2 regions of the Streptomyces sp. NBC_00554 genome follow, and region 2 is predicted to be linked to the other one. Evidence: riboswitches for the same ligand, from Rfam matches in the RefSeq annotation. Region 2 holds a riboswitch; the other holds the start of a gene.
What was found. A riboswitch is a leader RNA that binds a small molecule or an ion and turns the genes downstream of it on or off. The one in region 2 is predicted to bind cyclic di-AMP.
Positions count from the first base shown of each region.

Region 1: another riboswitch for cyclic di-AMP. It lies ahead of OG266_RS39660 (C40 family peptidase); the one in region 2 lies ahead of OG266_RS26355 (transglycosylase family protein).

Region 1 is NZ_CP107799.1:8,931,396-8,940,829, forward strand. Features, by position in the region: gene bioD (dethiobiotin synthase) at 1-698, opposite strand, end outside; gene OG266_RS39625 (adenosylmethionine--8-amino-7-oxononanoate transaminase) at 700-1,992, opposite strand; gene bioB (biotin synthase BioB) at 1,985-3,160, opposite strand; gene OG266_RS39635 (8-amino-7-oxononanoate synthase) at 3,375-4,499, shown strand; gene OG266_RS39640 (DUF397 domain-containing protein) at 4,523-4,747, opposite strand; gene OG266_RS39645 (helix-turn-helix domain-containing protein) at 4,757-5,614, opposite strand; gene OG266_RS39650 (ATP-binding protein) at 5,827-6,285, shown strand; gene OG266_RS39655 (DUF6328 family protein) at 6,341-6,859, opposite strand; gene OG266_RS39660 (C40 family peptidase) at 6,949-7,422, opposite strand; cyclic di-AMP (ydaO/yuaA leader) riboswitch at 7,426-7,612, opposite strand; gene OG266_RS39665 (hypothetical protein) at 7,962-8,270, opposite strand; gene OG266_RS39670 (ATP-dependent Clp protease proteolytic subunit) at 8,278-8,913, opposite strand; gene OG266_RS39675 (twin-arginine translocation signal domain-containing protein) at 9,045-9,398, opposite strand.
Region 2 is NZ_CP107799.1:5,957,534-5,966,967, forward strand. Features, by position in the region: gene OG266_RS26320 (serine/threonine-protein kinase) at 1-206, shown strand, start outside; gene OG266_RS26325 (glycoside hydrolase domain-containing protein) at 449-1,276, shown strand; gene OG266_RS26330 (SurA N-terminal domain-containing protein) at 1,473-2,132, shown strand; gene OG266_RS26335 (nucleoside triphosphate pyrophosphohydrolase) at 2,332-3,402, shown strand; gene OG266_RS26340 (globin domain-containing protein) at 3,518-4,729, opposite strand; gene OG266_RS26345 (cytochrome P450) at 4,888-6,180, shown strand; gene OG266_RS26350 (transglycosylase family protein) at 6,363-7,319, shown strand; cyclic di-AMP (ydaO/yuaA leader) riboswitch at 7,503-7,667, shown strand; gene OG266_RS26355 (transglycosylase family protein) at 7,672-8,361, shown strand; gene eno (phosphopyruvate hydratase) at 8,697-9,434, shown strand, end outside.

The DNA.
Region 1 (9,434 bases), 3.0 Mb from region 2:
TTGAAAGTGGCGGCGTCCCAGCTTCCGCCCAGCCTTGGTGCCAGCCAACTCGGGGCCCCTGCACGGAAGTCGGCGGGATCAAGTACACCCGAGCCCTCCGGCACCGCCCCGAGCAGCGGAGCCCCCGCCACCACCGGAAGGTCCGCGAGGTTGCAACGGGATGCCAGGTCGGGCTTGTTGGGCCAGCTTCCGATGAGGACTCCGGCGAAGTCCAGGCCCCCGGCGCGTAGTTCACGTGCCGTCAGTTCTGTCGTGTTCAGGGTGCCCAGGCCTGCCGGAGCGACCACCAGCACCGGCGCGTTCAACAGCCGTGCCGCGTCCGCCAGTGTTCCGCCCTCGTCGTCGAACCGGACGAGCAGCCCGCCCGCCCCCTCGACGAGGACCACATCGTGCTCGGTGGCCAGCTTGGCCGCCGCCTCCGCCACCTCGTGGGGCCGTACCGGTGCGAGAGAGGCCCGCCGAGCCGCCGTAGCGGGCGCCAACGGCTCGGGATACCGGGCGAGTTCGAGCGTGGTCACGGCGCCCGCGAGCCGGGCCACCTCGTCGGCGTCGCCGCGCTCGTCCGGACGTACGCCGGTCTGCGCGGGCTTGAGCACGGCCACGGACCGCCCGGCCGCGAGGGCCGTGGCGGCGACGGCGGCCGTGGCGATCGTCTTGCCGACCTCCGTGCCCGTCCCCGTGATCACCAGGATCTCCATGTCACCCTTCCCGTGCCGCAGCGCACACGGCGCGCGTGATCCGTACCAGGTCCGCGTCACCGGTCACGTACGGCGGCATCGTGTAGACGAGGTCGCGGAAGGGCCGCAGCCAGACCCCCTCGCGCACGGCGGCTCGTGTCGCCGCCCGCATGTCCACCTCGTGGTCGAGCTGGACGACGCCGATCGCCCCCAGGACACGTACGTCCCGGACGCCAGGCAGCTCAAGGGCGGGCTCCAGGCCCTCCCGCAGCCCCGCCTCGATCCGCTTCACCTCGGTCCGCCAGTCCTGCCCGAGCAGCAGGTCGATCGAGGCGCAGGCGACGGCGGCCGCCAGCGGATTGCCCATGAAAGTGGGCCCGTGGGCGAGCACCGGGACCTCGCCCCGCGAGATCCCGTCGGCGACCCGCGAGGTACACAGCGTCGCCGCCATCGTCATATAGCCGCCGGTCAGCGCCTTGCCGACGCACATCACGTCGGGCGTCACGCCCGCGTGCTCCGCCGCGAACAGCGTGCCCGTGCGCCCGAAGCCGGTCGCGATCTCGTCGAAGACGAGCAGCACGTCGTGCGCGTCGCACGCCTCGCGCAGCACCCGCAGATACGCGGGGGAGTGGAAGCGCATCCCGCCCGCGCCCTGCACCACCGGCTCGACGATCACCGCGGCCAGTTCATCGGCGTGCCGCTCGATGAGCGAGCGCAGCTGATCCGCGTACGACTCCTCGTACCCGTCGGGCGGTGCGTCCGCGAAGATCTGCCGCGGCAGCACGCCCTGCCACAGCTCGTGCATCCCGCCCTCGGGGTCGCACACCGACATCGGCTGCCAGGTGTCCCCGTGGTACCCGCCGCGCCAGGTCAGCAGGCGCTGCTTGGCGGGGCGGCCGAGCGAGCGCCAGTGCTGGAGGCACATCTTGACGGCGACCTCGACCGAGACCGAACCGGAGTCGGCGAGGAAGACGTGCTCAAGACCCTCGGGTGAGATGTCGACAAGACGCTTCGCCAGCCGTACGGCGGGCTCGTGGGTGAGCCCGCCGAACATGACATGGCTCATGCGTTCCAGCTGGCCGCGCACCGCGTCGTTGAGCACCGGGTGGTTGTAGCCGTGAATGGCCGACCACCAGGACGACATGCCGTCGACCAGCTCGCCCGAACCGTCCGCCATCCGCAGCCGCACCCCGCTCGCCGACTCCACGACGAGCGGTTCCTGCCGACCGGGCATAGGCCCGTACGGATGCCACACATGCCGCTGGTCGAGATCGAGCAGCTCGCGCATGGACCCGGGCACGGGCAGGTCAGGCATTGGGCGCGAGATCCGTTCCGGCACCCCGGCGGCGTACGGCCACCAGGTCCGTACGAGCCTCAACAGGCGTTTCCACGGAAGCCGAACCTGAAGCGGCAACGGGAGTGGAAGCGGAACCGCACCCGCCGCCGCCCTCGTGCGAGCCGCAGCCCCCGCCCTCCGGCACCCGGTGCTCCGGGAGCGTCACCTCGCCCGCGCCCTCCACCTCGAACCCCGCGTCCGCGATCATGTCCAGGTCGGCCTTGCCTGCCTGGCCCTCGCTGGTGAGGTAGTCGCCGAGGAAGATCGAGTTGGCGAGGTGCAGGGCGAGGGGCTGCATCGTGCGGAGATGGACCTCGCGGCCGCCCGCGATGCGGACCTCGGCGTCCGGGCAGACGAACCGGACCATCGCGAGGATCCGCAGACACCGCTGAGGCGTCAGATTCCACTCCTTGGCGAGCGGGGTGCCCTCGAAGGGGATCAGGAAGTTCACCGGAACGGAGTCGGGGTCGAGTGCGCGGAGCGCGAAGACGACGTCGATCAGGTCCTCGTCGCTCTCGCCCATGCCGGCGATCAGACCTGAGCAGGCGGACAGGCCGGCCGCGTGCGCCTTCTGGACGGTGTCCACCCGGTCGGCGTACGTGTGCGTGGTCGTGATGTCCCCGTACGTCCCCTCGGACGTGTTCAGGTTGTGGTTGTACGCGTCCGCGCCCGCCTCGCGCAGCCGCTCCGCCTGGCCGTCGTTGAGCAGGCCGAGGCAGGCGCACACCTCGACGTTCTCGTTACCGTCCTTGATCGCCTTGATGGTGTCGGAGACCCGGTCCACGTCACGGTCCGTCGGACCACGTCCGCTGGCCACCAGGCAGACCCGCTTGGCGCCCCCGGCCAGGCCCGCCGCCGCTGCCTTGGAAGCCTCCTCAGGCTTGAGCCAGGTGTACTTGAGGATCCCGGCCTTCGACCCCAGCCGCTGCGAGCAGTACGAGCAGTCCTCGGGACACAGGCCCGACTTGAGATTGACGAGATAGTTGAGTTTCACCCGTCGGCCGAACCAGTGCCGTCGCACCTTTCCGGCCGCGGCCACCACGTCGACCACATCGTCGTCGGAGGTGGCCAGCACGGCCAGAGCTTCTTCACGGGTCGGCAACTCGCGCCGAAGCCCCTTGTCCACCAGCGTGTTCAGCAGGTCCATGAGGTCCGATCCTGGCGTATACGACCGCTTGCGGCCAAGGAGAGTTTGTACAAGAGAGACGGTTCGACGTGTGGGTATTGCCACATCCTGGGTGGCTGGGCCGCCCGCTAGGGTCTGTGCACTGCCTACAAAAACCAGTGCTTGCGCCGGCCGCGGAAACCAGTGCGCCCAAGCACCGCCCGCCCCACACTAGTAACTACGGTCTGGAGGACCCATGGCGTTCGGCTGGATCGACGAGCAGGCGCAGGCGCGCCGCCGGGCCGGACTCGTACGCACCCTGCGCCCGCGCCCCGCCGACTCCCCGCTCCTCGATCTCGCGAGCAACGACTACCTCGGTCTCGCCCGCCATCCGGAGATCACCGAGGCCGCCGCGGCAGCCGCGAGAACGTGGGGCGGCGGAGCCACCGGTTCCCGGCTCGTCACCGGCACCACCGAACTGCACGGCGAACTCGAACGCGAGCTGGCAGGCTTCTGCGGCTTCGAGTCCGCGCTCGTCTTCTCCTCCGGGTACGCGGCCAACCTCGCCGCCGTCACCGCGCTCGCGCCGCACGGCTCCCTCGTCGTCTCGGACGCGGGCAACCACGCCTCGCTGATCGACGGCTGCCGGCTGGCCCGGGGCAACACACAGGTGGTGGCGCACGCCGACCCCGACGCCGTACGCAAGGCGCTCAGCACCCACCGGGGGCCCGCCGTCGCCGTCTCCGACACGGTGTTCTCGGTGGACGGGGACGCGGCGCCGCTGGCCGGCCTCGCCACAGCCTGCCGGGAGTTCGGCGCCGGGATCGTCGTCGACGACGCCCATGGGCTCGGTGTCCTCGGCGACGGCGGCCGGGGCGCTCCGCACGCTGCGGGACTCGCGGGCGCCCCGGACGTCGTCGTCACGGTCACGCTGTCCAAGTCGCTGGGCAGCCAGGGCGGTGCCGTCCTCGGTCCCGCTCCGGTCATCGACCACCTGGTCAACGCGGCGCGCACGTTCATCTTCGACACCGGTCTCGCGCCTGCGGCGGCGGGCGCGGCCCTCGCGGCGCTGCGGCTGCTGCGCCGCGAACCGGAGCGTGCCGCACGGGCCCGCGCGGTGGCCACGGCGCTGCACAGCCGCCTGACGGCCGAGGGCCTGGAAGCGGTACGACCGGACGCCGCCGTCGTCTCCGTGCGCGCGCCGTCCCCCGAACGGGCCGTGCGGTGGGCCGCCGACTGCCGCGAGGCGGGACTCGCCGTCGGCTGCTTCCGCCCCCCGTCCGTGCCCGACGGCATCTCCCGGCTGAGGCTGACCGCTCGCGCGGACCTCACCGACGCGCAGATCGAGCACGCGGTGCGGGTGATCAGCGCAACCCGGTGATGCTCAGTCCAGTCCGATGACGCTCAGCTCAGTCCGGCGATAAATCCCTCCCAGGTGGCAGGGGCGAACAGCAGGGCGGGGCCTGCGGTGTTCTTGGAATCGCGGACGGCCACGAGTCCGGACCAGGGTCCTGGACCCGGCCGGGCCGTCTCGACGCAATTGTTCATTCCCGTACTCCGGCTGCTGCGCAGCCAGCGCGCGTCGTGCAGCGAAGTACTGGAAGGTACGTACCGAGGCAGTGCAGACATGGTGCCTCCTTACGCGCCGTCACCTATCCCGGCGATGTAATCCAATGAGTCCTCGGGCGAAAGGGCTTGGATCTGAAGGGCGTTGAAGGCCTCGCTGTAGGCCTGAAGGTCTTCTTTCCGTTCGAGATAGAGGCTACTCGTCAAGTGGTCGAGAACAACCACATCCAGATCAGATGTGCTCGGAAATGAGAAGATAACGAAAGGCCCGGTCACTCCGATGTGAGCCCCGGCGGTGAACGGCAGGACCTGAAGCCGCACTTGAGGCAGGGTGGCGGCCGTCCGCAGGCGGTGCAGCTGGCGTGCCATGACCTCCGGGCCGCCCACGTCCCGTCGCAGCACCGCCTCGTCCAGGACCGCGCTCAGTTCCAGTGGTGGATTCGAACGCAGCACGTCCTGCCGGGCCAGGCGCACCTCGACGAGCGCGTCGAGCTTGCTGTCCTCAAGTCCCCCCACGGCGGCCCGAGTCACCGCACGGGCGTACTCGGGTGTCTGCAGCAACCCCGGCACCACGGACGTCTCCAGCGTGCGCATTCCGCTGGCCTGCGACTCCAGACTGATGAAGTCGCGGTACGTCGGTGGCAGCACACCGCGGTAGGCGTGCCACCAGTGGTGCCGCCCGTTGCCCTCCGCACCCGCCAGCACCACCAGGAGGTCCCGTAACTCGGGTTCCTCGACGGCGTACGCGTCCAGGAGCCGCTCCACGTCCGAGGGCTTGACCCCACTCGTGCCGGTCTCGATCCGGCTCACCTTCGACTGGTGCCAGCCGAGAAGACGGGCCGCCTCCCCGCTCGTGAGACCCGCACCTACGCGCAGAGCACGCAGTTCTGCACCGAGCTTGCGGCGGCGTACTGCGGGACCGTACTGCATGGCCGTACTCCTTACTCCTTCCGAGCCGCCCAAATACGGTCCTCCGTCGCAGAGTTCACCGCTTCGAGCGACAGATATATGCATATCTCGGTGGATCGCACCCGTGACCGGCCAGGTAATGGCAGTCTGGCGCGAAGCACCAGTCCGGGACCGTACTCGAACCATCCGCTCCGTGTCGGACCCCGGTCCCGTGGGAAAGGGACGACCGCGCCATGGCAGACCATCAGGAAGCATCCGTCACTCTGCCGAGCGATCCAGCCTCGGTCTCCGCGGCCCGGAAATTCGTCGCCGAAGTGCTGGCCGAATGGGGCCTGCCGGGTGACTCCGAAGTCGCCGACACCGTACGCCTGATCGTGTCCGAACTAGCCACCAACGCCGTCCAGCACACTTTCGGGCAGTCGCCCACCTTCAGAGTGGACGTCCGCCTCGAGCGGGACGAACACCTGCGCCTCGGCGTCACCGACAGCCACCCACGCTTTCCCAAACGACTGCCCGCGGCCGTCCAGCAGGACAACGGACGCGGCATGGTGATCATCCGCTGGCTGACCGCCGAGTGCGGCGGCAGACTCACCGTCCGGCCCACTCGCGAAGGCGGCAAGACCATCTCCATCGAACTGCCCTGGACGGCACCGGTCGAGCCGGTGACGGCAGGGGGTCCGCAAGAGCCCTGAAACCCGGTCCAGTTGTGCTGCGCGGCGGCGCGTCCGAAGGCGCCGCGCAGCGAACTCACGCTGCTGGGTCCGATTCCTCTCCTCGACCCTGTGTGGACGTGATGTAGCGCCCCACCAGCCGGGGCAGAACGGTCCACAGCGCCAGGCAGACGGCCAGAGTGCCCGCGCCCGCGGCGATCCCGGCGCCGCGCCCCAGCGTCACGTCCACGACGAGGAGCACCGCTCCGGTGAACGCCAGCATCAACACGTATAGGCCGACGTGGGTCAGCCAGGAGGAGACCCGCACGATGGCGGGTTTGACGTTCTGCTGGAACAGCGACCGGTGCAGGGCGGCCGGCGCCGTGAACAGGGCGGCGGCCAGGAACGCGAGCAGGAGGGTGGTGACGTACGTGGCGCGCTGTGCCGTGTCCAGCGAAGGGAAGCGCTGGGTGAAGGCCAGGGTCAGGAGAAAGGCGAAGAGGATCTGCACGCCGGTCTGGGTGACCCGCAGCTCCTGGAGGAGCTCGGCGAAATTGCGGTCGGCGCGCTCAAGAGGTTTCTCGTCGCGTTCCGTGCGGGGACGTTGTTCCACCATGGTGGACGAGTAACCGGTTCGACCGTGTTTCACGCCCTGCCGCACGTCCCGTGGGGGCGACGGCGCGTGCCGTCGCCCCCACGGACGGGTCAGCTGACCCGTCCGTACCAGACGCTCTTCGTCCAGATCTTCTGGAGCTTCACTACCTCCCCGGTCTTCGGGGAGTGCCAGATCTTTCCCTTCCCGGCGTAGATGCCGACGTGGTACACGCTCCGGCCCGAGTGGAAGAACACGAGGTCTCCGGCCTTGCGTTTGGAGGCGGAGACATGGTTGGTCTTGTTGTACTGCGCCGCGGCCGTACGAGGCAGCTTCTTGCCTGCCTTCTTGTACGAGTAGAGCGTGAGCCCGGAGCAGTCGAAGCGGCGCGGCCCAGCGGCGCCGTACTTGTACGGGGAGCCCTTCTTGGAAGCCGCGACCTGAAGTGCCTTCGTCGCCAGGGTGGCCGCTTCGGCGTCGGATGCGACGCCTGGGACCACGAGGCTGCCGCCCACGGCGGCGATGGTGAGAGCCGAGGCCGTACCGGCCCTCGTCCACAGCGACGGGACACGATTGAGCGCAGTCATGCGCAACCCTTCGTCAGCCGCCTGTGAAGGATGACCTGTCGGATTCGGGCTGGCGAAGTAGCCCGGCCGCGTGCTGCGGCTTCACCCCAAGGACCGCCCGGATCTCTCCGGCGGCCCGTCGTGCTGGGTCCTCCACTCCTGCCGATGCACATCTGTCGACCGGTCATCCGGGAGGCGGCAGGACTCGGCGTCCGACCCGGACCGCCCCGCCGGTGTGGCGGGGGCTTGTCGTCGGAAGGGATCTTCACGCATTGATGTCGGAAAATCCGAGCGGAATCGGCGGTTTGTGGGGTTACTCACCACTCACCCGTTCGGGTGGACACCCCGCCGTTCGAGCGAGTGTCCAGTAGGCCGACGACGCCCGTACCAGCGACGGAGGGCTTCAAGTACGCATCCGCGCTACGCGCGTTGCGCAACTTCTGCGCGCTCTTGGAAGGACGGGTGTCTACGCCATCCGGGGGTACACCATCTGGTCCGTTTGAAACCCGGGCCGGACGCTCCGACGGGTCGGTGCGTGCGGTGGCCCGGGTAGGGGTGCGTCAACTGTCGGAACCAGGCGGCAGGGTGACGCGGGCCGCCCGCCGCTCGCCGTCGAGGACACGCAGGGCCTGCGCCAGGGTCGGGGCGTGCACCTCGCTCTCGCCCCGCTGATGCATCAGCGCGAGGGCGTCCCGCAGCGCCGTCGCCTTGGCGACCAGCGCCTGAGCGGCCCTCAGGCCTCGGTAGGTGTCCCCGGGGCGGGCCGGGTTGATGCGGCCGAGCAGGTCGACCACGTCCAGGTAACGGTCGATCAACTCGGCTTCCGCGCGCGTCAGTGCGGGCAGCGGGGGCAGTTCGGGTGGGAGCATCGGCCGCTCACCTCGCGCCGGGTGTGGGGCGGGAAGCCTTGCGGCTCGGGATGATGCCGTCGATCAGTCCGTACGCCAGTGCCGCCGGCGCGTCGAGGATCTTGTCCCGCTCGATGTCCGCGGCGACCCGCTCCGGACTCTGGCCTGTGTGCCGCACGAGCATCTCCTCCAGCATCCTCCGAGTACGCGTCAACTCCTCGGCCTGGATGGCCAGATCAGAAGCCTGCCCGTGGATCGGCTCGGGAAACGACGGCTGGTGGATCAGCACGCGGGCACCCGGCAGCGCGAACCGCTTGCCCGGCGTACCGCCCGCAAGGAGCACGGCGGCGGCCGAAGCGGCCTGGCCGAGACAGACGGTCTCCACCTCGCAGGTGACGAACTGCATCGTGTCGTAGACGGCGGTCATCGCGCTGAGTGAGCCGCCGGGGGAGTTGATGTACAGCGAGATGTCCCGGTCCGGCGCCAGGTACTCCAGGTGCATGAACTGAGCCATCACGTCGTTCGCCGACGTGTCGTCGACCGGCGTCCCGAGGAACACGATCCGCTCGTCGAGCAGCTTCGAATACGGGTCCAGGGTCCGGTGGCCCGCGCTGGAGCGTTCGGTGAACTCGGGCAGGACATGGCGGGCGGACGGGCGGTTCATGGCTTACGCCTCCTCGGCATCGCTTCTGTAAAAAATGTACAGGACGTACGTATGCCTTCGGAGGGTGCTCGCTGACAGCGAAAATCCCCGTGGAGCTAGGTGCTCCACGGGGATTCGGTGTACGGCGAGGGTCAGGTGAGGGGGGCCGGGGCGGGTGTGCCGTAGAACGTTATGGCGGGCCAACCGCGGGACGCGGTCAGTTCGTTGAGGGCGTTCGCTATTTCCAGGGGGGTGATGGTGTTCGCTGTCGGAGCTTCGGAGAACCCGATGCTGAAACTCAGGCTGATCTGGCCCACGTAGTCGTCGACCGGGAGAAGCGCCGTGCCGCTGAACTCCGTGCCGCTGGGGAAGGTGACCGTCGCGGCGTCGGCGGTCTCCGTTGCTTCAGTCGCCGTGGCCTGTGCCGGCCCACTGGAGGCAAGCACGGCTCCCGCCGCCGCGGTCCCCGAGTACCCCAGCAGTGAACGTCTGGAAAGTTCGGACAAGGTCCCCTCCTCATTGTCATGCACGCCTCCCCCGGA
Region 2 (9,434 bases):
ATCAGTACGTCGCCGGTGACCCCGAACTCTCCCTCGAAGTCCGCCGCCGCATAGGCCACTTGCTCCTCGCCCTCGGCGACCGCGCCGCCGCCCACGACACACTGGCCCGGCTGCTGCACGACGTGGAACGCCTGCGCGGGCCCGGACATCCGATGGCGGCGGAAATCCGGCGGACGCTGCAGTGGCTGGGACAGGTGCGGGGCTAGATCGCGGCCGGCCGCAGCTGGAGCGCGCACAGGTTTTGCTCCCGCTTGGCCGAACCATGTAGTGATCAAGGCCCGGGGTTTCCCGAACGCGGATGCGACACCGGATACGTTGCGATCCGTCTCCGCAACGAAGGAGACGCAAAGTCGGCGCAAAAGCAGCGCACAAGCCGGCGCGCGATTCAACGCGCAGGTCGGTGTGCGAGTCGGCACGCAATCGGAGCTCAACCAGGGGTGGGTCACGCATGTCCAACCATCGTCAGTCGAAGAAGCGCAGATACGTCGCCTGGGCCGCGGCCGGCGCCGCCGTGGTCGCCGGAGCCGGCATCGCCGCGCAGAACTCCATGGCGGCCACCACCTGGCCCGCCCAACGGACGTACACCGGCCGCGCCTTCGACACCTGCGCCGCCCCCTCGCTCAACGCGATGAAGGCCTGGCACGGCGGGCTCTACGGCGCCGCCGCCGTCTACATCGGCGGCAAGAACCGCGGCTGCGCCCAGCCCAACCTCACCGCGTCCTGGGTGAAATCGGTCAGCACGGTCGGCTGGAAACTCATCCCGCTGTACGTCGGCGCCCAGCCACCCTGCCAGACCGGCTCCAGCCCCGAGAAGATCACCGCCGCCACTGCCGCCTCACTCGGCGCCACCGACGCCGCGGACGCCGTGGCCAAGGCCTCGGCCCTCGGCATGAAGGCCGGCAGCCCGGTCTACCTGGACATGGAGGCGTACGACATCACCAACACGGCCTGCAACAAGGCGGTACTCACGTACGTACGCGCCTTCGACAAGGCCCTGCGCGCCAAGACGTACCGCAGCGGCTACTACGGCTTCACCAGCTCCAGCGCCAAGGCCATCGCCAACGCGACCGACCGCACGGACCTGCCGGGCAACATGTGGTACGCGCTGTGGGACAAGCAGAACACCACCACGGCCGACTGGCCGTTCGCCGCCACCCTGTGGACCAACCACAGCCGCGCCCACCAGTACATGGTGAACAGCAAGGAGACCCGCGGCGGTTACACGATCACCGTGGACCGGGACGCGTGGGACGCGCCGGTGGCGATCACCGGCTGAGGACATACGCCGCAGCGACGGCAGCGATCACCGGCTGGGGCGAGCTGGAGTGGGCTGAGGGCGATCTGCCGGTGCGGCGGTGCCTGAACTGCTTGCGAATCGTTGGTCGAATGGGTGGCCGAGAGCTGAGCCACTGCCTAACATCGATCACCGCAAGACTTTGTGCACCGCCGCACAATCTCCTCGGGAGGCTTCCTTGCACCGCCGCCGTCGCACCGCGCTCGTCCTCTCCGCCGCGATCGTCGCCGCGGCCCCCCTGCTCACCGCCTGCGGCAGCGAGGCACATCCCGGTGCCGCGGCCGTCGTCGGCGGGCAGCGGATCACCATCGCGCAGCTGGAAACCCGCGTGAACGAGGTGCGTACGGCACAGCGCGCCGCCACCACGGACGAGGCCCAGTACGAGCAGGCCGTCGCCAAGACCTCCGGCCTCACCCGCAACACCCTGCACACCATGGTCCTCGACCGGGTCCTGGACGAGGCCGCGGAGAACGCGGGCGTCAGCGTCACCCGCAAGGACACCCAGCAACTTCGCACGTCCCTGGAGCAGCAGGCGGGCGGCGCGAAGGAGCTGGAGGCGGCCTGGCTGACCCAGTACGGGGTGGCGCCCAAGCGTCTCGACGAAAGCCTCCGCACCGAGATCGAGGCCCAGAAGCTCGCCGCCGCGATCGGCGCCGACATGAACACCACCGAGGGCCAGGCCACCTTCTGGAAGGCGATGTCCGAGGCATCCAAGACACTGGACGTCGACCTGAACCCGCGCTACGGCGCCTGGGACGTCAAGCAGAGCAGCCGCGTCGACGTGAAGACGCCGTGGCTGCGGGAGGTCACGGCGGACCAGACACAGGAGACGACGTAACGGGTCTCGCAGCGGGCGGGGGCTGTGGATAAACGGTTCGGCCGCGGGGCTCGCGGATAGGGTCCCGGTACTCGCGGACACGTTGGTGCGGCCGTCCGGCCTGGGAACAGGCGGGCGGCGACCTGGCCCGGGAACGGGCGGGCGACCCGGCCTGTGGATAACCGCGGGGGCTGTCGGCGGCGTGGGTTACGTTCGATGGGTGAACGCAACCAGCTTCGACGGCGACCCGAACGCGACGACCGGCCCCGACGGCGCCCCGACCGCCACCGGCTCGGACTTCGCCGCCCCCGCCGCTGCCCCGGCCCCCGGCCGTATCGTCCTGCTCACCACCAGCCACCGCGTCGCCCCCGGACTGCTGTCCTGGCCCGCCTGGCAGGCACTGCGCGGCGCCGACCAGGTCCTGTGCGCGGACGGCACGCACCCGCAGCTGCCCTACCTCCGCGAGGCGGGCATCACCGTCGACGAGACCGCCCCCAACGCCCAGGAACTGGTCGACGCCTGTGCCGGCGGCCGCACAGTGGTCGTCGTCGCCACCGGCGAGGGCGAGCCGCGGCTGACCGACGGCCTGGCCAGGCTCGCGGGCTCCGGCCGCATACAGATGCCGGACCTGGAGCTGCTCCCCGCCTCGTACGACCTCCCGGGCGCCCGCCTCCTCGACCTCGTCCAGGTCATGGACCGCATCCGCCTCGAATGCCCCTGGTCCTCCCAGCAGACCCACAAGGGCCTGGCGAAGTACGGCATCGAGGAGGCGTACGAGCTGGTCGAGGCGATCGAGGAGGGCGACCGCGACGAGCTGCGGGAAGAGCTCGGCGACGTCCTGCTGCAGGTCGTCTTCCACGCCCGCATCGCCGAGGAAGGCGGTCCGGAGGACGAGGACGCCCCCTTCTCCATCGACGACGTCGCCGGCGGCATCGTCACCAAGCTGATCCACCGCCACCCGCACGTCTTCGGAGACGAGACGGCCACGACCCCCGAGGAGGTCAAGGAGCACTGGCTGCGCACCAAGGCCGAGGAGAAGCGGCGCACATCAGTGACCGAGGGAATCCCGCTGGGCCAGCCGGGCCTGGCACTGGCGGCGAAACTGGCATCCCGGGTGCGTACGGCAGGACTTGACGTCGAGCTTCCCCGAGGCGAGGGCGTCGGCTACGAACTGCTGGCCATAGCCACGCGCGCCGAGGCCGAGGGCGTGGACCCGGAGGCGGCGCTACGGGCGGCGGCACGGGCGTACCGGGACGCGATCCGCGCGACGGAGCGACCTGCGGAGGGATGACGGCCGGGGCGCCTGTAAGCCGGGGGCCTGTAGAGGGACGAGGGCCGCGGCCGAGCAGGAGCCTCCGGCGGAGAGATGCAAGCCGCAGCCGAGCGGGCCCGCAGATGAATGAGGGTCACGCGCCCGGCGCGCGGCCGGCCGGGTTGTGCCAGTTCGGCGGCGGACGGTCGAGCAGCCACTCCGCCGTGCCCAGCGGCCGGGTCCGGCCCTCACCGGTCGGCGCCAGGAGGTCGTGGAAGATCCGCTCGGCCGGAGCACCCAGCGCAGGAAGCTCGCCGCTGATCTCGTCCACGAGCTTGGGCGGACCGGCCAGATAGACGTCACTCCGCTCCCAGCCCGCGCGGTTGCCCAGCGCGGTCAGCAGCCGCTCGGTCGCCTGGGCCTTGGGCCGGCCGGGCGCGGGGGTGATGAACGTGACCGAAAGCAGAGGCAGTCGGGCCTGAAGCCGTTCGACGGCGGACCGGTCGTACAGATAGGAGGTGTCGCGGGCGACGAGAAAGAGCCGGGCCTCGTGCGAGTCGCCGAGCTGCTGCAGAAGCGCCTTGACGGGTGCCCACCCCGTGCCGGCCGCGATGAACGTCAGCGACCGCTCCCCGGGTGTCCGCAGGGTCAGCCCGCCACCGGGTGCGCCGAGCCGCAGGGCGTCACCCTCCCGCGTCTGCCGGACCAGGGCCGTGGAGAGCACCCCGCCCTCGACCCGGCTGATGTGCAGGTCGAGGGTGTGGTCGACGCGGGGTGCGTTGCCCAGCGAGTACGGCCGCCAAATGCCCGGCAGATGCGGGGCGTTGACGCTGACGTACTGGCCGGGGGAGTACCGCAGCCGTCGGTCGGGCTGAAGGGTCAGTACGACGAGATCGTCACCGTGCCGCGTCCGGGCCACCACTTCGGCATCCCACCAAGGCGGTTCACCCTCCTGCTGCGCCTCCCACGCGCCCTGGAGCATCACATTGGCGATCGCCCCGTACGCCTCGGACCACGCCTTCTCGACCTCCGCGTTCCACGCCGACCCCGCGACGACGGTGAACGCGGCGATCAGACTCGCCCCCACGGCGGCGTAGTGATCGGGCTCCGCCAGATACTTCCGGTGATCCCGCCCCAGCTCCCGCAGATACTCCGGCAGCGCCGGATCCCCCAACCGCTCCATCACATACGTCAGCGCCGCGAACAACCGATCCCGCTGCCGTTCCATGTCCTCAGGGAAGTCCAGCGGAAAAAGCGCGCGTACCTCCGGGTTGTGCCGGAACAGATGCGAGTAGAAGTACTTGACCGCGAACTCGGCCCGTCTCTCGACGACCGCGAAGCTGGATCTGAGTATTTCGGGGTCCACTTCGCGAATGTAGGGACTTGTCGAGCCGCAGAGTCAAACAGCAGGTGATTTGCGGACAGCCTGGGGTGAAGTGTGCGGGGCGGCCGGCACCGTGGTCCGGGTCGGCCGGGCAAGGCCTCCTCGCCTGCCCGGACACCGTCCCCGGATACGGTCAAGGAGTGACCGAGCACCCCACCCCCGCAGGCCCTGCCCCCGAACTCTTCAGCTGGGAGTTCGCCACCAACCCCTACCCGGCGTACGCCTGGCTCCGCGAGCACGCCCCCGTGCACAGGACCCGGCTGCCCAGCGGTGTGGAGGCCTGGCTGGTCACCCGGTACGCCGACGCCAAGCACGCTCTCGCCGACGGACGGCTCAGCAAGAACCCGGCGCATCACGACGAACCCGCCCATGCCAAGGGCAAGACGGGCATCCCGGGTGAGCGCAAGGCCGAGCTGATGACGCATCTGCTCAACATCGATCCGCCGGATCACACCCGGCTGCGCCGGCTCGTCAGCAAGGCGTTCACGCCGCGCCGGGTGGCCGAGTTCGCGCCGCGCGTGCAGGAGATCACCGATCACCTCATCGACCAGTTCGCGGAGAAGGGGTCCGCAGACCTGATCCACGAGTTCGCCTTCCCGCTCCCCATCTACGCCATCTGCGAGCTCCTCGGCGTCCCCCGCGAGGACCAGGACGACTTCCGGGACTGGGCGGGGATGATGATCCGGCACGGGGGAGGGCCGCGGGGCGGTGTCGCACGGTCCGTCAAGAAGATGCGCGGATATCTGGCCGAGCTGATCCACCGCAAGCGCGAGGCGCTGCCCGAACACGCCGCCCCCGGCGAGGACCTCGTCTCCGGCCTCATCCGCGCCTCCGACCACGGTGAGCACCTCACGGAGAACGAGGTGGTGGCCATGGCCTTCATCCTCCTGTTTGCCGGTTTTGAGACGACCGTGAACTTGATCGGCAACGGCACGTACGCCCTCCTCACCCACCCCGAGCAGCGGCAGCGACTGCAGAAGTCCCTTGCCGCCGGGGAGAGTGGACTGCTCGAAACCGGTGTCGAGGAACTCCTTCGCTTCGACGGCCCTGTGGAGCTGGCCACTTGGCGGTTCGCGACCGAGGCCGTCCGGCTCGGCGGACAGGACATCGCACCCGGCGACCCCGTCCTCGTCGTACTGGCGGCTGCGGACCGTGACCCCGAACGCTTCGCGCAGCCGGACACCCTCGACCTCTCCCGCCGTGACAACCAGCATCTCGGCTACGGACACGGCATCCACTACTGCCTCGGCGCACCCCTCGCCCGCCTGGAGGGCCAGACCGCGCTGGCCACCCTCCTCACCCGCCTCCCCGACCTCCAACTCGCGGGAGATTCCGCCGATTTGCGATGGCGCGGTGGGCTCATTATGCGCGGATTGCGCACACTTCCAGTGGAGTTCACGCCTCCGCTCCAGTTGTCCACCGGGCCTTCGTAAGGCACTTCGGGGGCGCGAAAAGCTGACGGTCCATCAACATTGTGATCTTCACGTGATCTACGCTGCATCGACTTGTGACAAGCGTTCGAGTGCCGATACGTTCAATGACCAGCGCGGATCATCCGTCGCAGACGTCTCCGTACGTCGCTTTAGTCACCTGCTGTCACGTGAAAGGCTTCCGCATGCTCTCCGGGAACGGCCGCCATCGTCGCCCCCGTCAGGCTCCGGCTCTCATCGTCGCGGCAGGAGTGACCGGATCGGCCATCGCGATCCCGTTGCTCGGTGCCACGAGTGCGAGCGCGGCCGACGCCACCACCTGGGACCGTGTCGCGGAGTGCGAGACGGGCGCCTCCTGGAGCGACAACACCGGTGACGGGTACTACGGCGGGCTGCACTTGACCCAGTGGGACTGGGAGAACTACGGCGGCATCGAATACGCCCCGAGCGCCGACCAGGCCAGCCGCTCGCAGCAGATAGCAGTCGCCGAGAAGATCCTCGACGGCCGCGGAGTCGTCGCCTGGCCCACCTGTGGACCCCTCTCCGGGCTCAGCAAGGACTCGGCCTCGGCGGACGTCGACACGGGCGTGTCGGACGACTCGTCGTCCGACGCCTCCACTTCGGACTCCTCCGACTCTTCGAGCTCGGAATCGACCGACTCATCCGGTTCGCTCGACTTGTCTGCTTCGTCCAGCCCCTCTCCGTCCGCGTCGTCCTCGTCCGACACGTCGACCAAGTCCGACACTTCGGACGCGGACGAGGGTGCGGACTCGAGCGCGACAAACGATGACGACTCGGACAAGTCGGCCCAGAGTGACGACTCTTCGGATGCGTCCGACAGTGCGACGACCGGCGCCGGGCGTCACCGCGGCGACACCGCCACCGAGGGCACGACCGACGGCCGTACGGACAGCACGGCCGGGCGGCATGCCTCGCGTGACTCCGACGGCCTTCGCGGCGTCGTCGACGGTTCGTACGTCGTCCGCGTCGGCGACAGTCTCTCGGCCATCGCCGACGCCCTTGGCCTCGAAGGCGGATGGGCCGAGCTGTACGCCGAGAACGAGGAGACGGTGGGCACCGACGCGAACCTCATTCTCCCCGGTCAGAGCCTTGCAGTTGGTGCCGAACCGGGCGAAAAGTAGCGGGAGTTCGCGTCATGGTTCGCCATGGAATGTCCGGTTTGGTGAGAATGAGAGATGGATCTCAGACCCCCTGATCGTCTTTGAAATTCCGCCGATCGCCTGCTTACGGTCGTGACCGCTCGCCACAGCGGGCCCCGACGATCGCAACGCCGAATCCTGCCAGCGGCCGTACGGGAACAGTCGTCGCGTCAAGCGCCGTAGGCAGGAGCGGGGGACCCAAGGTAAGTGCCGAGCCCGGTAGTTGACCGGGAGCGGCTTGGGGTGAAGACGTGCGCCGAGAGGTGCGCGACCGGGCACTCACCCGCCCGAACCCGACAGCTCACCTCGCAGGCGTCGGTGAGGGGATCACTTCATGCTGCGTTCGTGCAAGGGCAAGCACCGTCGCCCGTCCAAGGTCACCCGCATTGCCACGCTCGCCGGGGTGACCGGCGTCGCCGTCGCCGCCCCGCTGATGGCGTCCGGCACCGCCTCCGCCGCCACCACCTCCGAGTGGGACACCGTCGCCCAGTGCGAGTCCGGCGGCAACTGGGCCATCAACACCGGCAACGGTTACTACGGCGGTCTGCAGTTCTCCTCCTCCACCTGGTCCGCGTACGGCGGCAGCGCTTACGCCGCCACCGCCGACCAGGCCTCCAAGTCCCAGCAGATAACGGTCGCCGAGAAGGTCCTCGCCGCACAGGGCAAGGGCGCCTGGCCGTCCTGCGGCACGGGCCTGTCGAGCGCCGCGTACGACGGTGGTACGAGCGACTCGTCCTCGTCCTCCTCGTCGTCGAGCAGCGAGCAGAGCACCACTCCTTCGCAGCAGTCGAACACGTCCACCGCGACGACCAAGACCGCCAAGGCGAAGACCGTCGAGACCCCGACCGGCAAGAAGGTCAAGAAGGGTGACGGCGAGTACAAGGTGAAGAAGAACGACACCCTCAGCGCCATCGCCGAGGCGAAGAACGTCAAGGGTGGCTGGCAGCAGCTGCTCAAGCTGAACAAGGACATCATCGACGACGCGGACTTCATCTACCCGGGTCAGCAGCTGCACCTCAGCTGAGGTCCGAGAGCTGAGGGGCAGCGGTTGTCGGCCCACGGCGGTCGGCTGACACCAGGCTCGTAGCTGAACCTCAGCTCTCTCCTATACGTGGTCTCCATACTGAAGGCCTCGTGTGGGTCACCCCCGTCCCCACGGGCTCCCCGCTCCGGTGCGTGTTCCCCCGTACGCACCGGGGCGGGGTTTTTCATTCCTTTTTTGTTCCGTTCTGGAACAATGTTTACCCTGTGTTCTGCCCAAGGGGTGGTCGACCGGCTGGCCGATCGCTCCGAGCCGGTTAGGCTCATCCCGCAGGGTTCCAAAAAGCCCCGCGTACCCGCGTCACATCCCAGAAGGAGATGCTCGTGCCGTCCATCGACGTCGTCGTAGCCCGGGAAATCCTCGACTCGCGAGGGAACCCCACCGTCGAGGTCGAGGTCGGCCTCGATGACGGCAGCACGGGTCGTGCCGCCGTCCCGTCCGGCGCCTCCACCGGCGCCTTCGAGGCCATCGAGCTCCGCGACGGTGACCCCAACCGCTACCACGGCAAGGGTGTCGAGAAGGCCGTCCTCGCGGTCATCGAGCAGATCGGCCCGGAGCTCGTCGGTTACGACGCCACCGAGCAGCGCCTGATCGACCAGGCGATGTTCGACCTGGACGCCACCGACAACAAGGGCTCGCTCGGCGCCAACGCCATCCTCGGCGTCTCCCTCGCCGTCGCGCACGCCGCCTCCGAGGCCAGCGACCTCCCCCTCTTCCGCTACCTGGGCGGCCCGAACGCGCACCTGCTGCCCGTTCCGATGATGAACATCCTCAACGGCGGGTCGCACGCGGACTCGAACGTGGACATCCAGGAGTTCATGATCGCCCCGATCGGCGCGGAGTCCTTCTCCGAGGCGCTGCGCTGGGGCGCCGAGGTCTACCACACCCTCAAGAAGGTGCTGAAGACCAAGGGCCTGTCCACCGGCCTCGGCGACGAGGGCGGCTTCGCCCCGAACCTGGAGTCCAACCGCGCAGCGCTCGACCTCATCGTCGAGGCCATCAAGCAGGCCGGTTACATCCCCGGCGAGCAGATCGCGCTCGCGCTCGACGTCGCC